DNA from 4 places in the Streptomyces sp. NPDC051561 genome. Region 2 is predicted to be linked to each of the others. Evidence: riboswitches for the same ligand, from Rfam matches in the RefSeq annotation. Region 2 holds a riboswitch; each other region holds the start of a gene.

Region 1 (5,049 bases), on a different contig from region 2:
GGTGAGCTCGGCATGGACCTTGTCGATGACGATCGGGTGCGGATCGCCGAGCAGCTCGGTCAGCTGGTCCGCCGAGCGCAGCTCCTCCCAGGGACGTGGCCTCCCGTGGCGGTCGACGGCGGGCGAGAGGGCGACGGGGGTCACGGCGTGGGACACAGGGAGCCTTACGGAGCGGGCGGAGCACGGGAATCCAGGCGGGAACGCGCTGTTAGGGTCACCTTAGTTCAGAGGAGAACCCCAGGTGAGAGGCAGGGGGTGGAAGCACCTGCCGCCACCTCCACCTCCTGCCCTGCCACCCCTGCCCTGCCGGATCCGCGGAGATCCCCAGGGTCAGGACGCGGGCAGTTCCCCGCGGACGGTGCGAGCCGCCGCGACCAGGTTCTCCAGCGACGCCTTCGTCTCCGGCCAGCCGCGGGTCTTCAGCCCGCAGTCGGGATTGACCCACAGCCGCCGCGGCCCGATCGCCTCAAGTCCCTCGCGCAGCAGCGCCGCAGCCTCGGCGGCGGACGGTACGCGCGGGGAGTGGATGTCGTACACACCGGGTCCCGCCTCGCGCGGGTAACCGTGGGAGGCGAGTTCGCGGGCCACCTGCATGTGGGAGCGGGCGGCCTCCAGGCTGATCACATCGGCGTCGAGATCGTCGATGGCCTGCACAATGTCACCGAACTCGGCGTAGCACATATGGGTGTGGATCTGGGTCCGGGGCTGTACGCCGCCGGTGGTCAGCCGGAAGGACTCGGTGGCCCAGTCGAGGTAGCCGGGGCGCCCCGCGGCGCGCAGCGGCAGGGTCTCACGCAGCGCGGGCTCGTCGACCTGGATCACGCAAGTACCCGCCGACTCAAGGTCGTTGACCTCGTCCCGCAGGGCCAGGGCGACCTGACGCGCGGTGTCGCCGAGCGGCTGGTCGTCCCGTACGAACGACCAGGCGAGCATCGTCACCGGCCCGGTCAGCATCCCCTTGACCGGGCGGTCGGTGAGCGAGTTCGCGAACGACGTCCAGCGCACCGTCATCGGCTCGGGCCGGGAGATGTCGCCTGCCAGGACCGGCGGGCGCACATAACGGGTGCCGTACGACTGGACCCAGCCGTGCCGGGTGGCGAGGTAGCCCGTGAGCCGCTCGGCGAAGTACTGCACCATGTCGTTGCGTTCGGGCTCGCCGTGCACCAGGACGTCGAGCCCGGCCTTCTCCTGGAAGGCCAGTACCTCGCGGATCTCAGCCTCGATGCGTTCCTCGTAGCCCGCCGTGTTGATGCGTCCGGCGCGCAGGTCGGCGCGGGCCGTGCGGAGTTCGGCTGTCTGCGGGAAGGAGCCGATGGTGGTGGTCGGCAGGAGCGGCAGCCGCAGCCGGGCCCGCTGGGCGACGGCCCGCTGTGCGTACGGTGCCGAGCGGCGGCTGTCCGCCTCGGTGACGGCGGTGGCCCGCTCCCGTACCGCTGGGTCGTGGGTGATCGGGGAGTGGGCGCGGGAGGCCAGGTCGGCCCGGTTGGCGGCGAGTTCGCCGGTGATCGCACCGGTGCCCCGTTCCAGGCCGCGGGCGAGGGTGACGACCTCCGTGGCCTTCTGCCGGGCGAAGGCCAGCCAGCGCAGGATCTGCGGTGCGACGTCCCGTTCGGCGGCCGTGTCGAGCGGGACGTGCAGCAGCGAGCAGGAGGTTGCCACATCGATCCGGTCGGCCAGGCCGAGCAGGGTGCCCAGGGTGGCGAGGGACTTCTCGAAGTCGTTGATCCAGATGTTGCGGCCGTTGACCACGCCCGCGACCAACCGCTTGCCGGGCAGCCCGCCGACGGCGGCGAGGTCGGCCAGATTCGCCGCGGCGGCCTCGGTGAAGTCCAGGGCCAGGCCCTCCACCGGGGCCTTGGCGAGCACCGGGAGGGCTTCGCCCAGCCGGTCGAAGTAGGAGGCCACCAGCAGCTTCGGACGGCTCGGCAGGGCGCCGAGGTCGCGGTAGGCGCGGGCGGTGGCGTTCAGTTCGGCAGGCGTCCGGTCCTGGACCAGGGCGGGCTCGTCCAGCTGCACCCACTCGGCGCCCGCCGCACGCAGATCGCCCAGCACCTCGGCGTACACCGGAAGCAGCCGGTCCAGCAGCGTCAGCGGCTCGAAACCCGGGTCGACGCCGGGGGCGGGCTTGGCCAGCAGGAGATAGGTGAGCGGGCCGACCAGGACGGGGCGCGGGGTGTGGCCGAGCGCGAGGGCCTCCTTCAGCTCGGCGACCTGCTTGGCCGAGTCCGCCGAGAAGACGGTGTCCGGGCCCAACTCGGGCACCAGATAGTGGTAGTTGGTGTCGAACCACTTGGTCATCTCAAGAGGCGCCACGTCCTGGTTGCCGCGGGCCATGGCGAAGTAGCCGTCGAGCGGATCGGCATCGACGTCGGCGCGGTGCCTGGCCGGGACGGCGCCGACCATGACGCTGGTGTCCAGCACGTGGTCGTAGTACGAGAAGTCACCGGTCGGCACCTCATGGACGCCGGCCTCGGCCAACTGCTGCCAGTTCGCCCGGCGCAGGTCCCGCGCGGTCGACTCCAGGGCTTCGGCGGTGACCCGGCCCTTCCAGTACCCCTCGACGGCCTTCTTCAGTTCCCGGTTCGGGCCCTGGCGGGGGTAGCCGTACACGGTGGCGCGTACTGCCGCGGGTGCGGACTTCGGTGTCACGGAAATCTCCTTCGCGAGATGACTCCTGAGAATCCCGGCAACGGGACACGGACGCGAAGGGATGACGAACCGGGCGGACCGGACGTGCCGACGGGCACGGTCCTTCGCCTGGTAGGTACGCCGACCCGCCCACGAGGTCACCGGAATTTCCGTACGCGAGCGGTCGCGTACGGGCAGCGGGCAGGTCTTCGGACTCGTGGGCGCACCTACCGGGCCTCCGGCAGACACCTACTGGCCGTCGCTTCCCAAATCCGTCCGGATCCAGTGCGTATGACGGCGGTCGTTCCCACTCACCGCTGCGGGGCAGTCCCGGATTCCCACCGGGTTCCCTCTTACGACGCTCCCGCCTGGCGGACGGGTGCGAACCAGCTGCACCGGCCAGCGTAGGGGGCAACAGGCCCTTGCGGGCCGGGCTGTTCACATTCCGGAACGTGAAATGAGACACCACCTCCGGGCATGGGCAGCCGGGACCGCATCAGGGCGGCAGCCGGATCTCGCGCAGCGGATCGCCGCCGTCGACGAAGAGCCGTCCGCCGGGTGCGGGCACGGCGGCGATACGGGGCATGGCGCGCAGCCCGAGTTCCGGGTGGCGCCCGTCGAGCGCGCCCACCCGGAGGGCGAGGACGAGGTCGAAGGGCCCCTCTGCGGGGGCGGGTTCGAAGGTCTCGATGGCACCCTGTCGCAGCCGCGGCCGCCCGGAGGCGATCTCCTCGGCGCAGGCCGCGGCCGCCAGGGTCACGGCACGTTCCGACCGGTCGATGGCGACGAGGTGACCGGAATCCGGGCGTGCGGCCACCGCCCGGGCCGCCGCACCGGGACCGCACCCGATCTCCAGGACCTTCATATCGGGTGCGAGGGGCAGGGACTCCACGCATGCGGCGATGCGGCGCGAGAGCGGCATGGGCCGAGAGTCCCACGGGGAGCGGGGTCGGGTGAACTGTGCTGTTGCGTCAGGGAGTTCGAGCGGGCCATTGGATCGGCGCTGTCACGAATCTGCCCGTGCTCCGGGAAGCACCTTGGCCAGCAAGTGCCGAAGGCGCACGCCGGACGCGACGGCGTCGATACGGGTGTCGGACGGCCGGAGCGGCGCCGCGGCGACCAGGGTCTGGCCGGACACGGCCAACAGCAGCGGACCGGCGGGAGCGGGGGAGGCGTGGAGAGGCATGACCTCTACGTTCGTCGGCCGCCCCCTCCCCGGTCCAACACCTGTCCCGCGTTGATCCACACACTTGCGTTGTCAATCGCCGTAGGGTGACGGGGTGCCCCACGATGTCGACCCCCGGCTCCTCCGCGCCCTCGTCACCACTGCCGAGGAACTCCACTTCACCCGCGCCGCCGCCCGCCTCTACCTCGCCCAGCAGGCGCTGAGCCGCGACATCCGCCGCCTGGAACGCCGGCTGGGCACGGAGTTGTTCGTCCGCACCACCCGCCACGTCCGCCTCACCGATGAGGCCACCCGGCTGCTGCCCCACGCCCGCCGGGTGCTCGCCGCCCACGACGCCTTCAACACCGCGGTCTCGGTACGGGACGAGCGGCCGCTGCTCGTCGATGTGGGCACCCGGATCGGCACCGGCTTCACCGCCCTGGAGGAGACCAGACGCACCTACCCCCGGCTGGAACTCGTCGCCCGCTTCCACACCGGCCTCACCGGTGCGGCCAGGGAGATCCTCGACGGCCGGCTCGATGTCTCCTTCGGCCGGTTCGCGGGGCTCGCTCCGGCGGTGGCCGAGCAACTCGCCCACTGCCCGGTCCGCTACGAGCGGATGACCGTCCTGCTGCCCGAGGACCATCCGCTCTGCGCACAGGACCGTGTCCCGCTGGACGCGCTGCGCGGAAAGACCCTCTACGTGGCGGCCGGGAACCCGGACGCCGCCGAGTGGACCGACCTCGCCGGGCGTCTGTTCGCCACACACGGCATCCATCCGGCCGAGCCGTTCCCGCAGATCGAAGGCCCGGAGGAGTTCATCCGGGTCGTACGCAAGCGGGGCTGGTGGGTTCTGGCCAACACCGAATTCGTCGAGGTGCCCGGCATGGTGCTGCGGCCGCTCAGCGACCCCGCCCCCCTCTCGCCCGTCTCGCTCGTCTGGCGCAAGGGACTGCACCATCCCGCCCTCCAGGCCCTCGCGGCCACCGCCCGCAGCCTCGCGCGGGAGCACCGGTGGCTCGTACGGCCGCCGCACACCTGGCTTCCCCAGGAGGACGAAGCGGTGATGGCCCCCGCGCGGACACCGCCCCCGACGACCAGCAGCTGACCTACCCGGCCATCCACCCGGCCGACCCGGCCGGAAGGGGGCGCCGCCCCCCCCGGGGGGGGGGGGGCCCCCCCGGGGGGGGGCGGGGCCCCCGCCCCGATGGTGCGGTGAGTGGCGGTCAGCGGGTGGAGCCGTTGTCGTCGCCGTC
Region 2 (5,049 bases):
ACTTCTCAGGGGTGCACTGGTCGACCAGGTGCAGCACCGCGTCGGGCTCCAGGATCACCGTGGCCGGGCGGTCGCCGATGCCCTCGGCGACCTCCTTGATGAAGGTGCGGTAGGCGTCGCCGTCGGCGGCACCGCCACCGGAGAAGTTGCCGCAGTCGCGGTGCGGGATGTTGTAGACGACCAGGATCGCCTCGCGGTCGGCCTTGGCGGCGGCCTCGGTGAAGCCCTTGGCCTGCTCCTTGGCGTTCTCCGGGATGAGCCACTCGCCGGCCGGCTGCTGGGCGATCTTCTTGATCAGGTCCTTCTTGGCTCCGTCGCCCTCCTCGGCGAGCGCCTTGGCCGCCTTGGAGTCGGGGTTGACCCAGAACGGGTCGTCGCCCTTGGGCAGTTGGGAAACCGGCGGGTTGCTCCCCCCGTTCCCGCCCGTGGTGTCACCGTCGCCCGAAGTGCAACCGGTGAGCAGCAGAGCGGCCCCCACCGCCACTGCCCCCAGCGTTCGCACACGTCCGCTGCAACTGCCGTACATCGACTCCCCCTTGGGCGCCTCACGAAGACCGACCTCGCCGAAGGCCGTCTCGAACTGTTGACAAGAAATCCGAGGCAACCCCCCAGGCGCCCCTGCCCGGACACAACCGGTCGAATCCATCCTGACACACGGATCCCCACCCTCAGTAGGGGCGCCCACATCGTCGAGAAGCTGTTGCAACGCGTTCAACCAGCATCTTTACGGGCACCCGGTTACGATGAGGCAGCTCGGCCGACGCCGCGCCCCGCTGCGCAGAACTCTTCGGGAGCACTCCCCGGGGACTGCGGGCCCGATGGGCACGCAAGGGTCACACTTCGGATACCGCTTCGGACACCGCTCGGGAGGAGGCCGTGGTCAGCGCCCGTATGACCGCCCTTCTCGACGAGCTGGCGGTCCATCGCACCGCGGGACTCGACGCTTCCTTCGCCCGGCAGTGCGCCGAGGTCCTGGGAGTGGACGGGCTGGCCGTCACGCTGGCCGACGACAATCTCCAGGGCGAGCCCGTGTGGCTCTCCGGACCACCGGCCGCCCTCCTGGAGGACCTCCAGTTCACGCTCGGCGAGGGTCCCGGGCCCGATGCGCTGCGCACCGGGCGCCTGGTCCTGGACGGCGATCTGGGGCGGGTGCCCAGGGAGCGCTGGCCGGGCTTCCTGCCCGCCGCCCAGCAGCTGGGGCTGCGGGCGGTGTTCTCCGTGCCGTTGCAGATCGGGGCGATCCTGGTGGGGGTCCTGACCTGCCACCGGATGGCGGCCGGGGCGTTGGCGAAGGAGGCCCTCGCCGATGTGCTGGTCCTCGCCGACGCGCTGACGCTCACCCTCCTGGGCGGAACGAAGGTCCTCGACGGGGACGGCGGAACCGGGCGCGATCCAAGCCCCGGCAGCTGGCTCGCGCAGGACGCGGGGCTCTACCGTGCGGTGGTGCACCAGGCCACCGGCATGATCGCGGTACGGCTCTCGGTGCCCCCCGCGGCGGCCCTGGCACGGTTGCGGGCGTACGCCTACGCCACCGAGCGGCCCATCCTGGAGGTGGCCGGGGACGTGGTGGCACGGCGGCTGCTCTTCACCCCCGACGGAGCCCTGCGCGACGGGGACGACACCGAGCAGGCACGATGACCCTGTGGCAGCGCCAGGCGCGAGCCATCCGGCAGCACGACAGATGTGGGTGACCAGGCATGGACAGCAACGTGCGCGAACAACGGGTCGCGTCGGCCTTCGTCGAGCTCGCCGACACCCTGCTCGACGGTTTCGACGTGATCGACTTCCTCCAGCGGTCGGCGGCCCGCTGCGTCGAGCTGCTCGATGTGTCGGCGGCCGGGCTGATGCTGGTCAACCAGCGCGGGCAGCTGCAGGGCGTGGCATCCTCCGCCGAGAGCTCCCAGCTGACCGGACTGCTGGAGGTCCAGCAGGAGGAGGGCCCCTGCCTGGACTGTTTCCGCACGGGTACGGCGGTGGAGCCGGTCCTCCTCGGCGATCCGGCGACCGTGGCGCGCTGGCCGCTGTTCGCACCGCAGGCGGCGGCGCTGGGCAACGCGGCGACGTATGCGGTGCCGTTGCGGCTGCGTGAGCAGGTCATCGGCGCGCTCAACCTCTTCGTCGCCGCACCGGGGCCGGTGCCGGGACCCGGTGAGCTGGAGCTGGCGCAGGCCTTCGCGGACGCCGCGACCATCGGCATCCTCCAGCAGCGCACCCCCCAGCAGGACGAACTGCTGACCGGGCAGCTCCAGTCGGCGCTCAGCGGGCGGGTCCGCCTGGACCAGGCGAAGGGGATGGTCGCCGAGCGGTGGGGGATCTCGGTGGACGAGGGGTTCGACGCGGTACGTGCGTACGCGCGGAGCACCGGACGGCCGCTGTCGGAGGTGGCCACCGCCCTCGTGCAGGGAACGCTGGAGGTCTCCGCGGTCCCGGCCGAGCACCACAACGGGCTCAAGGCCAACGAAAAGGACATCCGTTGACCCCCTACGGGACACCCGCAGCAACTTTGCAGTGACTTTGCGTCAAATACACTATGGAGAACCGGGGTTCGCGGCTTTAGAGTGTGCGTGAGGCCCCAGCCCCTGGCCCGCAGAGCCGAGTTGCCGTCCATGAACCTCCCGCACAGACGCCGGGCTTCTCCCGCAGTCCGTGCGCGTGCGGTCGAGGACCAGCCCGGTCGGCGGCTCCGGGGGGAGCGAGCGGCCGGCCGGGCCAGGTACCCCTGAGACCGCCGGCCACCGAACCCTCCGCACGCACCCCGTACTCACCCTCCGCATCCCTCCGCGCCCCCTCCCGTGACGGGCGTCATTGACAGTGCATGGCCAGGCTGGGACTCTCCGGAGGACAACTCCACACATCGAGGCGACGGTGAACAGGAACTCCGGTGCGATTCCGGGGCGGTCCCGCCACTGTGACCGTACGGGCTGAATCAACTCATCTCCCGTACGGAAGTCAGGAACTGAACCGTCGTCCTCCTGCATTGGGGCGTGGAAACCCCAGAAGGAGGCTCCCCCGCATGTCTTCGCATGCCCAGCAGGCCCCGTCCGCGCAGGGCCAGTCCCTCACTGACGCGGACGCCCTCGCGTCCGCGACCACCCGCACCCGTGACCTGATGATCCTTCTCGCGGCGGCGATCGTCGCGCTGATCGCGCTGTACGCCGTGTTCATGGACAACGGCCAGATCATCTCCGCGACCGGCGACTACCTGCACGAGTTCTCGCACGACGGCCGGCACCTCTTCGGTGCCCCCTGCCACTGATCGGGGCCGTAAGCACCATGAGCAATCCCCTCCTTCCCCTGTTCGGCCGCGCGCTCGCGGCCGGCGGGGCGGCCGGTCTTGCCACCGGCCTGTTCTCCCTGCTGCTCGCCGAGCCACTGATGGACCGGGCGATCGTCCTCGAAGAGGCGCGCTCGGCAAAGGAAGAGGCCGCCGAGCACGCCCACGGTGCGGCTTCCGCCGCCACCCAGGGCCACGAGGAACTCTTCTCCCGTTCCGCCCAGCACTTCGGTCTGGTCGTCACGGCGGTGGTCGCCGGGCTCGCACTCGGTGCGCTGTTCGCGGTGGCGTACGCGCTGGTGCACCGCCGCGGCGGTCTGCTGGTACGGGCCTGGCCGCGCGCCCTGGCGTTCTGCGCGGCGGCGTTCGTCGCGGTGGCGCTGCTGCCGGGGCTGCGCTATCCGGCCGCCCCGCCCGGGGTCGGCGACTCCTCGACGGTGGCCCACCGGCAGGGTCTGTGGGTGGCCGCGGTGGTCATCGGCATCCTCGGCATGGTGCTGGCCTGGCAGGTGTACGTCCGCCTGGCCGGCCGGGCGGATCCGGTGCGGCACGGGGCGGTGTTCCTGACCGGGGCCGCCACTCTCGCCGTGCTGTTCCTGCTGCCGGGCAATCCGGACGAAGTACCCGTACCAGCAACCCTGTTGTGGGACTTCCGGGTGCTGTCGCTGGGCTCGCAGCTGCTGCTGTGGGTGGTGTTCGCTGCGGTCTTCGGCGGGCTCGGCCTGCGCGCGGCCGCCCGCCTCAACTCCCCCGCCCGGCCTCAGGACCTGGCGGCTGCCGGGGCCTCCGCGGCGCCGGTCAGGTAGGCGGAGACGACCACATTGGCCGTGTACGCACGGGCGTTGTGGTCGTACTTGCCGCCGCAGGTGATCAGCCGTAGTTCTGCCCGGCCGTCCTCGCGGGCGCCGTACACCTTCTTGGCGTCGAACTTCTCGCGGCTGAAGACCTGGACGTCGTCGATGGTGAATTCGGTGACGGAGCCGTCCGCTCCGGTGACCCTGACCTTTTCGCCGGGGCGGGCGGAGCTCAGTGGGTAGAAGACGGCCGGCTTGCTCCTGGTGTCGACGTGCCCGACGAGGAGGGCGACCCCGCCCGCCCCGGGGCGGGTGCCGTCGCCGAACCAGCCGACCGTGGAGGGCTGTTCGTACGGCGGCGGGTCGACGGCGCCCGAACCGTCGAGGCCGCGCGGTGCGATCGGTGCCGTGATGCCGAGCGAGGGGATGTCCACCCGCTTCGGTTTGACCCCGGTCACCGGGTCGTGGGCGTCGGGGAGTTCGATCTGCAGCAGTGGGCGTCCCACCGCGGCCACATCACCGGTGGTCGGCGCGCCACTGCCGCCAGGTCCATCGGTGAGGTCGCGGCCCCACAGCCACAGCCCGAGGAGCAGCACCGCCCAGGCGATACCGGTCAGCATCCGGCCCTTGCCGGAGGCGTGGTTCTCGCTCATGCCCGCTCCTCTCCCTTTCCCTCCCCCGTCAGTCGGTGGGGGAGCCCTGGGCGCGCCGACGCCGCACCGACCGTCCGGCGATGGCGACCGCGGCGACACCCGCGAGCCCGAGGCCGATCAGGGTGTGCGGGGTGCCTGGCCCGCCCGTCTCGGCCTCGGCGGCCAGTGCGGTGCCGCCGCCGCCCGCGCGGACCGGGGCGGTGGGGTGGACGCGGTGGTGCACGACGGTGACATTGCCACTGGCGGTGCCGGGGCCGTCCTCGCACTTGACGTCGATGCTGTAGTCGCGGCCCTGGGCGTCGGAGCGGATCCGGGCCTCGGCGAACAG
Region 3 (5,049 bases), on a different contig from region 2:
TTGGAACCGCCCGCCGCCGGGGAGGGGATGATCTCCGCGCCCCACATGGTGAGCAGGTCGCGCCGCTCCTGCGAGGTGTTCTCCGGCATCACGCAGACGATCCGGTAGCCCTTGAGCTTGGCGGCCATGGCGAGCGAGATGCCGGTGTTGCCGCTGGTGGGTTCCAGGATGGTGCAGCCGGGCGTCAACCGGCCGTCCTTCTCGGCCTGTTCGACCATGTGGAGCGCCGGACGGTCCTTGATCGAACCGGTCGGGTTGCGGTCCTCCAGCTTCGCCCAGATCCGCACGTCGGCGGAGGGCGAGAGCCGGGGCAGCCTCACCAGCGGCGTGTTGCCGACGGCGGCCAGCGGGGAGTCGTACCGCATATCAGCGCAGGCCGGCCATGGACACGGCGTCGGCCGAACCGCCCGCGACGGCGGGCAGGATCGTCACGCTGTCGCCGTCGGCGAGCTTGGTGGAGATGCCGTCGAGGAAGCGGACGTCCTCGTCGTTGAGGTAGACGTTCACGAAGCGGCGCAGCTCGCCCTTGTCGACGATGCGCTCCCGGATGCCGGTGTGCCGGGTCTCCAGGTCGGTGAAGAGGTCGGCGAGGGTGGCGCCGTTGCCCTCGACGGCCTTGGCGCCGTCGGTGTGGGTGCGGAGGATGGTGGGGATGCGGACCTCGATGGCCATGGCGTGCGGCTCCTTCTCGGAAGTCTTCTCGGGAGTACGGGGTACGGGAGTAGCGGACTACGGAAGTACGGGGGCTACGGGAGTACGTGAACGGGCGCGCGGCGGGTCGTCCTCCCCCGCGCGGGGGCGTCGGGCGTCGCAGGGTGCGGGTGGTTCAGGCAGCCGTACAGAGAGTGCTGTCGAGCCGGCACAGGTCGACGTGCAGGCGCGCCACGAGCAGCAGCGTGCTGCCGGGCGTCGTCTTCGCTGTCACGTCGTGGGGAACCATGCGGTCATCGTATAGATTCCCGGCCCGGTTTCCGGCATGTGATCTCACATGGTGGGAGGATTACGTCCGCTGGGTGGACGGTGGAAGGTAGACGACGGTCGGCGCCCCGGTCGTCGGGTGCACGCTGACCTCGGCGTCGACCCCGTAGACCCGCTTGAGGAGGTCGGGGGTGAGGACCTCCTCGGGGGTGCCGGAGGCGACGATGCGGCCGGCGTCCAGGACGTAGACGCGGTCGCAGTAGTAGGCGGCGAGGTTGAGGTCGTGCAGGGCGAGGAGGTTGGTGGTCCCCAGGTCGCGTACCAGGGAGAGAACCTCCAGCTGGTAGCGGATGTCGAGGTGGTTGGTCGGCTCGTCGAGCACGACCAGGGCGGGCTCCTGCACCAATGCCCGTGCCACCAGCGCGCGTTGGCGCTCGCCGCCGGACAGTGAGGGAAAGGCCCGGTCGGCGAGGTCGGCGACACCGACCCGGTCCAGGGCCTCCCGTACGAGCTGCGCGTCGGCGGCGGTGTCCGCCTCCCAGAACCTCTTGTGCGGCGAGCGGCCCATCGCGACGACCTCGCGCACGGTGAGTTCGAACACCGCCTGTCCGTCCTGTGGGACGGTGGCCAGGCGCCGGGCGCGGGCCTTGGCGCCCATGGCGTGCAGGTCCTCGCCGTCGAGGAGGGCGCGGCCGTGGGTGGGGGTGAGGGTGCCGTACACGCAGCGCAGCAAGGTCGTCTTGCCGCTGCCGTTGGGGCCGACGAGTCCGACGGTTTCGCCGGGTCGGGCCTCGATGTCGATGGCGTCGACGAGGTGGCGGCCCTCGACCCCGTAGGAGAGTCCTTCGGTACGCAGATGGCTCATGCCGGGGCTCCTTCGGGGCGGCGGCGCAGCAGCCACAGGAAGAACGGGCCGCCGATCAGGGCGGTGAGGACGCCGACGGGTACGTCCTGGGGTTCGGCGACGGTACGGGCGGCCAGGTCGGCCAGTACCAGGAACGCCGCGCCGCCCAGCGCCACCACCGGCAGCAGCGTCCGGTGCGAGGCGCCGACCAGCATCCGCGCGGCGTGCGGCACCAGCAGTCCGATGAAGCCGATCGCCCCGGACACGGAGACCAGTACGCCGGTGACCAGCGAGGTCAGCACGAAGACGGCGGCCCGGAAGCGGGAGGTGTCCAGGCCGAGGACGGTCGCGCCCTCCTCCCCCACCAGCATCAGGTCCAGCGGCCTGGCGAGCGCGATCAGCAGTGCCGTGCCCGCCGCCAGCACCACCGCGGGCAGCATCAGCATGTCCCAGCGCGCCGACCCCAGCCCGCCCAGCGACCAGTACATGGCCTCCTGGAAGTGCTCCCGCCGGGCGGAGGTGACCATCAGGAGGCTGGTCAGCGCGGAGAGGATGTACGCCACCGCGACTCCCGCCAGGACCAGGCGGGTTCCGGTCATCTGCCCGCCGCGCCGGGCGAGGCTGTAGACCAGCACGAGCGCGAGCAGTGAGCCCGCGAACGCCCCCGCGGGCATGGTCACGGCGGTCGAGATCCCCATGCCGCTGCCGATCCCGAAGACGATGACGAGCACCACTCCGGCGGAGGCGCCGGAGGAGATGCCCAGCAGGTACGGGTCGGCGAGCGGGTTGCGCACCAGTGCCTGGAGCACGGTGCCGATCACTGCGAGGCCCGCTCCGACGACCGCCCCCAGCAGTACGCGCGGCATCCGCACGTCGAGGACGATCGTGCGGAACGGGCTCGGTTCGGCTCCCCCGGTGACGATGTCCAGCACCTGCGCGGCGGGTATCCGGACCTGCCCGAGCGCCAGCCCGGCGACCATCGCCGCCGCGAGGACAGCGGCGAGGACGCCGAGCACCAGGGTGTAGCGGAGCGGGCCCTTGGCGGGCGGCGTCTTGCAACTCACCTTCTTCTTCGCCCTACTTCTTCAGCTCGGGGTGCAGCTGAAGGGCCAGCCTCTCGATCGCGGCGGGCGCCCGCACGCCGACCACCAGCTCGGAGAGCGGCATCACCGCGAACCTCTTGTTCCTGATCGCCGGGACGTCCTTGAGGACCGGGTCGTCGAGCAGCCGCTTCTTCTTCTGTTCCACGGTCGTCGACCCGTAGTCGATGATCATGATGACCTCGGGGTTGCGCGTGACGACCTGCTCCCAGGACGCGTCCGTGAACGACTTCGGCACGTCCGCCATCACGTTCTTCCCACCCGCACGGGTGATCATCTCGTTGGCGATGCCCTTGCCGCCGGCGGTCGATGCGGTCTTGTCGCCGCTGTCGTACGCGAAGACGCTGACCGGCTTGACGCCCTTGAGCTGCTTCTCGGTGTCCGCGATGGTCTTCTTCGCGTCCGCCACCCACGTGTCGGCGCGCGCCCCGACCCCGAACGTCCGTCCCGTCTCGGCCACTTCGCGGTAGATGTCGTCGATCGCGCTGCTGCCCTTGGTGCAGTACTCGATGTTCAGCCGCGACTCGATCCCCGACTTCTTCAGGTCCTCCCTGCCGCGGCCCTGCTTGGGGTCGAAGGCGGAGGCGTAACCGCCGTACACGAAGTCGGGGTTGGCGGCCAGGAGCTTCTCCTTGGCCGGGTACTCCTTGGCGACGACGGGGATCCTGCCGTACTCGGCGGCGTACTTCGGCAGGACCTTGTCGTCCAGGTAGGCGGTGCCGGTGATGGACTTCGCGAGGCCCAGTTCCAGCAGGACCTCCGTCGCGTGCTGGTTCATCGCCAGCGCGCGGGCCGGGGGCTTGGTGAAGGTGGTCCTCACGCCGCAGTTCTCGACGGTGTACGGGAATCCGGCGGCGGGCGCGGCCCTGGCGTCCGGGGTGGGGGTGGTGGTCATGCCGCACGCGGTGAGCGGGAGCGCGACGGCGGCTATGAGAGCCATCTGGGTACGGGTACGCCAGGACATGCGGAGGTGCCTCCTTGGGGGATTTCCACGTCCCCTTTACCGGATGGAGGGCAACAGGTCAGTTCCTGGCTCCCGGGCCCCGAAGGGCCTGGTCACAGTGGCGGGACCGCGCCGGATTCACACCGGCTTCCTGGGTCCTGCGGCCCTGGTCGGGGCACAGTCTCTCACCCGGGACGCGGGCGGCGGGCGACCGGGCCCCGGGGCGTGCGTGGTGATCGGGCCGGGGGGTACGCGGCGGGGTTCGCCGTCAGCCCTCCACCACCTCGACCTCTTCCTCCGTGATGACGCCGTCGACGATCCGGTAGGAGCGGAACTGGAAGTCGCCGAGGCCGTCGGTGTCGGCCGTGGAGACCAGGACGTAATGGGCGCCGGGTTCGTTGGCGTAGGTGACGTCGGTGCGGGAGGGATAGGCCTCGGTGGCGGTGTGGGAGTGGTAGACGATGACGGGTTCCTCGTCGCGGTCGTCGAGGTCGCGGTAGAGCTTGAGGAGGTCGCCGGAGTCGAACTCGTAGAAGGTGGGCGAGCGGGCGGCGTTCAGCATGGGGATGAAGCGTTCGGGGCGGCCGGTGCCCTCCGGGCCCGCGACCATGCCGCACGCCTCGTCGGGGTGGTCGGCGCGCGCGTGGGCGACGATGTGGTCGTGCAGGGTGCGGGAAATGGTCAGCATGGGCGCCAGGATATGCAAACGGTCCCGCCTGTACCGAGGAGTGGTACGGACGGGACCGGATGGTGAGACGCAGAGTCTCGGCTGCTACTTGCGGGCGGCGAACTTCTCGGGGTCGCGTGCCTTCATGACCAGGTACGAGACACCGAGCAGCAGGGCCCAGACGGGCGCTCCGAGGAGGGAGATGCGCCCCTCCTCGTCGAGGCCCATCAGCACGATGACCATGAAGATGAAGGCCAGCGCGAACCAGCTGGTCCACGGGGAGCCCGGGGCACGGAAGGTCGACTTGGGCAGCAGGCCCGCGTCGGACATCCGGCGGTACTTGATCTGCGAGCAGAGGATCATGATCCAGGCCCACATGCCGGAGATGGTGGCGAAGGCGACGACGTAGTCGAACGCCTTGCCCGGCCACTGGTAGTTGATCCAGACGCCGACCAGCATCAGGGCGGCGGAGAAGGACGTACCGATGAGCGGCAGCCCGCGCGCCGTCAGCTTGGTGAAGACTTTCGGGGCCTGCCCGTTGAGGGCGAGGTCGCGCAGCATCCGGCCGGTGGAGTAC
Region 4 (5,049 bases), on a different contig from region 2:
TAGACCAGGGCGAGCAGGGCGACCATCAGCAGCGGCACGAAGACCTGGCCGCCGTAGTCGTTCAGCTGCATCGGCAGCCCGAAGACGTGCGCCACGCACTCCTGGGTGCCCAGCGTGGCGTTGGTGGTGCAGGTGATGCCGGGGATGCCGGAGTCCTTGTTGAGCATGCCCGTGAAGTTCGGGGTCATCACCGCGGCCATCACGGCGGCGCCCACCCACGGGTCGATCCTCAGCTTCTTGGCCGCGTTGTACGCGACGAAGATCGGCAGGAAATACAGCACCGAACGCCACATCGCGTCGACGAACACCCAGGTGGCGGACTTGTCCGCGGCTCGGAAATCGACCAGGCCGAAGGCGTCGAGTACGGAGGCGATCGCGATGATCAGCGAGGAACCGAGGAGTACGCCCATGAGCGGCCGGAACGAGTCGGAGAGGTACTCGAAGAAGTTGTCGACCCAGCCGTAGCGCCCGCGGCCCTTGGCGCGGACCGCCGCCTTGACCTCGGCGTCGGACTTGGGGCGGGGCGCGGTGCCACCGCTCATCGACGGCAGATTCATGATCTCGGCGTGGACGCGCGCGACGGCTCCGCCGATCACGATCTGGAAGCGGTCGCCGGACTGCGCCACGGTGCCCATGACGCCGCCGAGGGCGTCGAGGCCGGGCTTGTCCACCTTCTCGCCGTCGTGGAGCTGGAATCGCAGCCGTGTCGCGCAGTGCGTGAGGCTCTCGATGTTCTCGGCTCCGCCGACACCGCGGAGAATCTCCTCCGCCAGTGCCCCGGGCCCCTGTGCGTGTGTGTTCATGATGCGTCCTTGCATCTACGGGCGCTTGCCGTCCTGGATCGGTCCGCGACCTCGCACGCCGGATTGTGGGCAACAAAAAAGGCCCGGGTCGCGCACGCGGCGCGTCCCAGGCCTTGCCTCCCCTCAAGCGGTACGCCGCCGTCGCATCGCGAGTGGCGATGGCGGTGACGTCCTCGGGGAGTAACAATCCTGCGATCGAGATCGATCGGACACGACTGTAGCACCGCGTGCCGAGCGACCGGACGGGCTGCCGGTGACCCCGGGTGACACCCTGCTTCAGGCCCTCTCGCGAGCCGATTCTGCTCGCCCCCGATCTCGCCGGCCGTTTCCTGGATGCCGGGAGCAGAAACGGAAACGAGCGAGCCACGCACCGGCACCAGCACCAGCACGGTAACTACGGAGCCGGGAAGGTGCCTTGGGACATTTCCGGGACCGTACGGGCCCCGCGCACCCGTTAAGCTGCAGGAACTCCACGGGGGAAGCCGGTCGAAATCCGGCGCTGACCCGCAACGGTGGGCGGGACCGGGCACTTCCGGTCCCGCGAGCCCGATCACCCGCGGACGTGAAACGCACCTGTCGATTCGCCGTGGACTGCGAGAGGCGCTGCACCGGGCGTCCCGCGCCCCGGGCCGCTGCTTCGGTCGTCGTAGCCGCACGGCCCGAGGCGAAAGCGATCGTGCCCGTGGCCACTGCCCTCGACCGCCCCTGCGCACCACCGGACACCACGCGTACCGGTGCGCCACCGCCCCGGCGCGCCCCGCTGTCCCTCCTGATACCGGCTCTGGTCGTCGCCCTGGCGCTCTCCCTGGTCTGCGGGGCGGGTTTCGGCGCCTCCGGTCTGACCTGGGGCGAGGTGCTGCACTACCTGTGGGCGGGGCTGAGCGGCGGGGCGATTTCGGCCGACGAGGTCGCCGCCTACACGATCGTGTGGGAACTCCGTTTCCCGCGTGCCGTGCTGGCCGCGGTGGTCGGTGCCGGTCTTTCGGCGATCGGCGTCGCGGTGCAGGCGATGGTCCGCAACGCGCTCGCCGACCCCTTCGTCCTGGGCATCTCCTCGGGGGCTGCGGTCGGCGCGAACGCGGTGCTGCTCTTCGGGGCCCTCGGCGCGCTCGGCGTGTGGGCGCTCTCCGCGGCCGCCTTCACCTCCGCGCTCGCCTCCATGGCCCTGGTCTACGCGGTGGCCCGCACGCCGCGCGGGCTGACACCGCTGCGCCTGGTCCTGACGGGCACCGCCATGTACTACGGCTTCTCGGCCGTCACCACCTTCATGGTGTTCGCCGCCGAACGCGGCGAGGCGGCCCGCTCCGCCATGATGTGGCTGCTGGGCAGCCTGGGCGGGGCGAGCTGGGCCTCCGTCCCCATCGCGGCGGGCGCGGTCTGCGCGGGACTCGCCCATCTCGCCTGGTCCGCACGCCGGTTGAACGCCCTCGCCATGGGCGACGAGACCGCCGCCGCGCTGGGCGTGGACGCCGCTCGCCTGCGCAAGGAGCTGTTCGTGGTGTGCGCGGCCGTGACCGGGGCGGTGGTCGCGGTGAGCGGGGCGATCGGCTTCGTCGGACTGATGGTGCCGCACGCGGTGCGGATGCTCGTGGGTGCGGACCACCGCCGGCTCCTCGCGGTGGCCCCTCTGCTGGGAGCACTTCTCCTCATCTGGGTCGACGTGCTGTCCCGCGTGGTGCTCGCACCGGTGGAACTCCCGGTGGGGGTGGTGACGGCGGCGGTCGGCGTACCGTGCTTCGTACTGCTGATGCGGCGCAACTCCTACTCCTTCGGGGGTGTGTGATGCGTGTCGACATCACGGATCTGACCGTGGAGATCGCCGGGACCCGGCTGGTGTCCGACCTGGCGCTGCACGCCGGCAGCGGCCAGTTCGTCGGCCTGGTCGGCCCGAACGGCAGCGGCAAGTCCACCCTGCTGCGCACCGTCTACCGCGCGCTGCGCCCGACCACCGGCACCATCCTGCTCGACGGTGACGACCTGTACGCGATGAGCGCGCGCGAGGGCGCACGCCGGCTTGCCGCGCTCCCTCAGGAAGCGTCCACGGAATTCGACTTCACGGTCGCCGAGGTCGTCGCGATGGGACGGGTTCCGCACCAGCGTGCGACGGCTCGCGCCACCGACGACGACCGCGACGTCTGCACGACCTCCCTCGCCCGGGTCGGCGCGGCGCACCTGGCCGGCCGGGGCTTCCTCACCCTCTCCGGCGGCGAGAAGCAGCGCGTCCTGATCGCCCGCGCACTCGCCCAGCAGCCACGGGTCCTCGTCCTCGACGAGCCCACCAACCACCTGGACATCGCCCAGCAGTTGGAGGTCCTCGCCCTGGTGCGCGCCAGCGGCCTGACTGTCCTCACGGCGCTGCACGACCTCAACCTCGCCGCCCTGCACTGCGATCTCCTGTACGTCATCCACTCCGGCCGCATCGTGGCCTCCGGCGCCCCGCACGACGTCCTTTCGCCGGATCTCCTGGCCGAGGTATTCGGCGTACGGGCACACCGCGTCCGGCACCCGGAGACCGGTGCCACACAGCTCCTCTTCGACCGCGTCCTGCCCACCGTCCCACCTGCCAAGGAACTCTGATGCGCACCCCGGCCCGCCCCACCGCCCTCGCTCTCACCCTCTGCGCGCTGCTCCTCGTAGGCTGCGGCGCCCACGTCACCGACGCGAAGGACCAGCCCCCCGCGAGGGCGGACGACGCCCACTACCCCGTCAGCGTCGAGAACTGCGGCACCCGGCAGACGTACGCCAAGGCCCCGCAGCGGGTGGTCACCAACGACGTCGGCATCACCGAGATCATGTTCGCGCTCGGCCTGGAAAGCCACATGGCGGGTTTCGTGATGCCCGACGACAAGGGCGACCTGGCATCCGTCCCCTGGAAGGACGCCTACGCGAAGACGAAGTGGCTCTCCAAGAAGCAGATCACCAAGGAAATGGCCCTGGCCGCCCGTGCGGACCTGGTCTTCGCGGGCTGGAACTACGGCTTCAACGAGGGCGAGGGGTTCACGCCCGCCGACCTGAAGAAGGCCGGCATCGGTTCGTACCTGCTGAGCGAGTCCTGCCGCAACGGGCGCGGCGCGACCTCCCGCGGGGTCATGCCGCCCTTGGACGCCCTGTACACCGACCTGCGGAACCTGGGCCGCATCTTCGCGGTCGAGGACCGGGCGCAGGCACTGATCGCGACCTTCCGCAAGCAGGTCGCGGACGCGGAGTCGCACGCGCTGAAGGGGGTCGACCGGCCGCGCGTCTTCCTCTACGACGACGGCCGCGACAAGCCCTTCACCTCGGGTCTCTACGCGGCGCCGCACGACATCATCACCCGCGCGGGCGGCGACCACGTGATGAAGGACCTGAAGGACAGCTGGGCGACGGTGGGTTGGGAGACGGTCGTCGAGCGCGACCCCGAAGTCATCGTGATCAACGACTACGGCGACACGACGGCCGCACAGAAGCGCGCGTTCCTCAAGTCGTACGCGCCCCTGGCGAACGTCTCGGCGATCAAGAACGACCGGATCGTGGTGCTCGACTACGCGGAACTGGTGGAGAGCCCGCGCAACCCCGCGGCCATCGCGTCCCTGTCCAAGAGCCTGCGGCAACTCATGCGGAAGTGACGGCCGGGGTTTAGACACAGGCTCTGAGGCGCAGCGGCTGGACCGCCACCGGACCACGACTCTGGGCCCACCCCGTGATCGACTACGACGCTCGTCGTGTGGACGGTCCGGCGACAGGCGCTCGGAGTCGGAGGGTGCGTGCTGACCTGCTGGCCCGCGATGAGGCGTCGTCAGGCAGCCGTGGTGCGGCGGGCGTAGGCGCGGGCGGCGCGGGCGCGGTCGCCGCAGCGGGTGGAACACCACTGGCGGCGGCCGTGCTTGAGCAGGAAGCGATTGCAGGGCGGGGAGGCGCAGGCGGCCAGGCGGGCGGCGTCGGGCGAGGTGAGCAGGTCGGCGGCGTCGGCGGCGAGGGCCGCGAGGGCGTGTTCGACGATCGCGGTGGTGGGGTGGGGTGTGGCGCGGTACGGGCCGCTCTTCGCGTCCCACGCCAGCAGGGGTGCGGTGGGGACGCGGGTCATCGCGTCGTTGACCGCCGTTACGGCGGCGGGCAGGGCGCTGTGCCCGGCGACGCGGGAGGCGAGCAGCGACCTGATCTGTTCGCGCAACGCGCGCAGCTGCGTCGCGCACACCTCCGCCAGTCCGGCGCCGTCCGGGGCGAGATCGCGCTGTGTCAGCCACTGCTCGGCCCGCGCCGGGGTGCC

What was found. A riboswitch is a leader RNA that binds a small molecule or an ion and turns the genes downstream of it on or off. The one in region 2 is predicted to bind cobalamin.
Region 1: linked by a shared signal. The riboswitch ahead of metE (5-methyltetrahydropteroyltriglutamate--homocysteine S-methyltransferase) and the one ahead of ACIA73_RS33345 (CbtB-domain containing protein) in region 2 are both predicted to bind cobalamin.
Region 3: linked by a shared signal. The riboswitch ahead of ACIA73_RS33550 (ABC transporter substrate-binding protein) and the one ahead of ACIA73_RS33345 (CbtB-domain containing protein) in region 2 are both predicted to bind cobalamin.
Region 4: linked by a shared signal. The riboswitch ahead of ACIA73_RS28105 (FecCD family ABC transporter permease) and the one ahead of ACIA73_RS33345 (CbtB-domain containing protein) in region 2 are both predicted to bind cobalamin.

Annotation. Positions count from the first base shown of each region.
Region 1 covers NZ_JBITDM010000012.1:170,746-175,794, reverse strand. The annotation lists gene ACIA73_RS25495 (MSMEG_1061 family FMN-dependent PPOX-type flavoprotein) at 1-156, opposite strand, end outside; gene metE (5-methyltetrahydropteroyltriglutamate--homocysteine S-methyltransferase) at 331-2,649, opposite strand; cobalamin riboswitch at 2,811-3,034, opposite strand; gene ACIA73_RS25485 (SAM-dependent methyltransferase) at 3,125-3,550, opposite strand; gene ACIA73_RS25480 (hypothetical protein) at 3,635-3,814, opposite strand; gene ACIA73_RS25475 (LysR family transcriptional regulator) at 3,909-4,901, shown strand; gene ACIA73_RS25470 (DUF6479 family protein) at 5,020-5,049, opposite strand, start outside.
Region 2 covers NZ_JBITDM010000021.1:131,233-136,281, forward strand. The annotation lists gene ACIA73_RS33330 (glycoside hydrolase family 6 protein) at 1-526, opposite strand, end outside; gene ACIA73_RS33335 (ANTAR domain-containing protein) at 877-1,638, shown strand; gene ACIA73_RS33340 (GAF and ANTAR domain-containing protein) at 1,698-2,477, shown strand; cobalamin riboswitch at 2,847-2,981, shown strand; gene ACIA73_RS33345 (CbtB-domain containing protein) at 3,014-3,256, shown strand; gene ACIA73_RS33350 (CbtA family protein) at 3,274-4,080, shown strand; gene ACIA73_RS33355 (class F sortase) at 4,035-4,721, opposite strand; gene ACIA73_RS33360 (hypothetical protein) at 4,750-5,049, opposite strand, start outside.
Region 3 covers NZ_JBITDM010000022.1:26,639-31,687, forward strand. The annotation lists gene ACIA73_RS33530 (PLP-dependent cysteine synthase family protein) at 1-365, opposite strand, end outside; gene ACIA73_RS33535 (MoaD/ThiS family protein) at 367-672, opposite strand; gene ACIA73_RS33540 (ABC transporter ATP-binding protein) at 1,001-1,783, opposite strand; gene ACIA73_RS33545 (FecCD family ABC transporter permease) at 1,780-2,826, opposite strand; gene ACIA73_RS33550 (ABC transporter substrate-binding protein) at 2,840-3,826, opposite strand; cobalamin riboswitch at 3,865-3,990, opposite strand; gene ACIA73_RS33555 (Mov34/MPN/PAD-1 family protein) at 4,074-4,493, opposite strand; gene ACIA73_RS33560 (amino acid permease) at 4,578-5,049, opposite strand, start outside.
Region 4 covers NZ_JBITDM010000015.1:43,270-48,318, reverse strand. The annotation lists gene ACIA73_RS28110 (glucose PTS transporter subunit IIA) at 1-803, opposite strand, end outside; cobalamin riboswitch at 1,219-1,380, shown strand; gene ACIA73_RS28105 (FecCD family ABC transporter permease) at 1,486-2,586, shown strand; gene ACIA73_RS28100 (ABC transporter ATP-binding protein) at 2,586-3,380, shown strand; gene ACIA73_RS28095 (ABC transporter substrate-binding protein) at 3,380-4,408, shown strand; gene ACIA73_RS28090 (CGNR zinc finger domain-containing protein) at 4,579-5,049, opposite strand, start outside.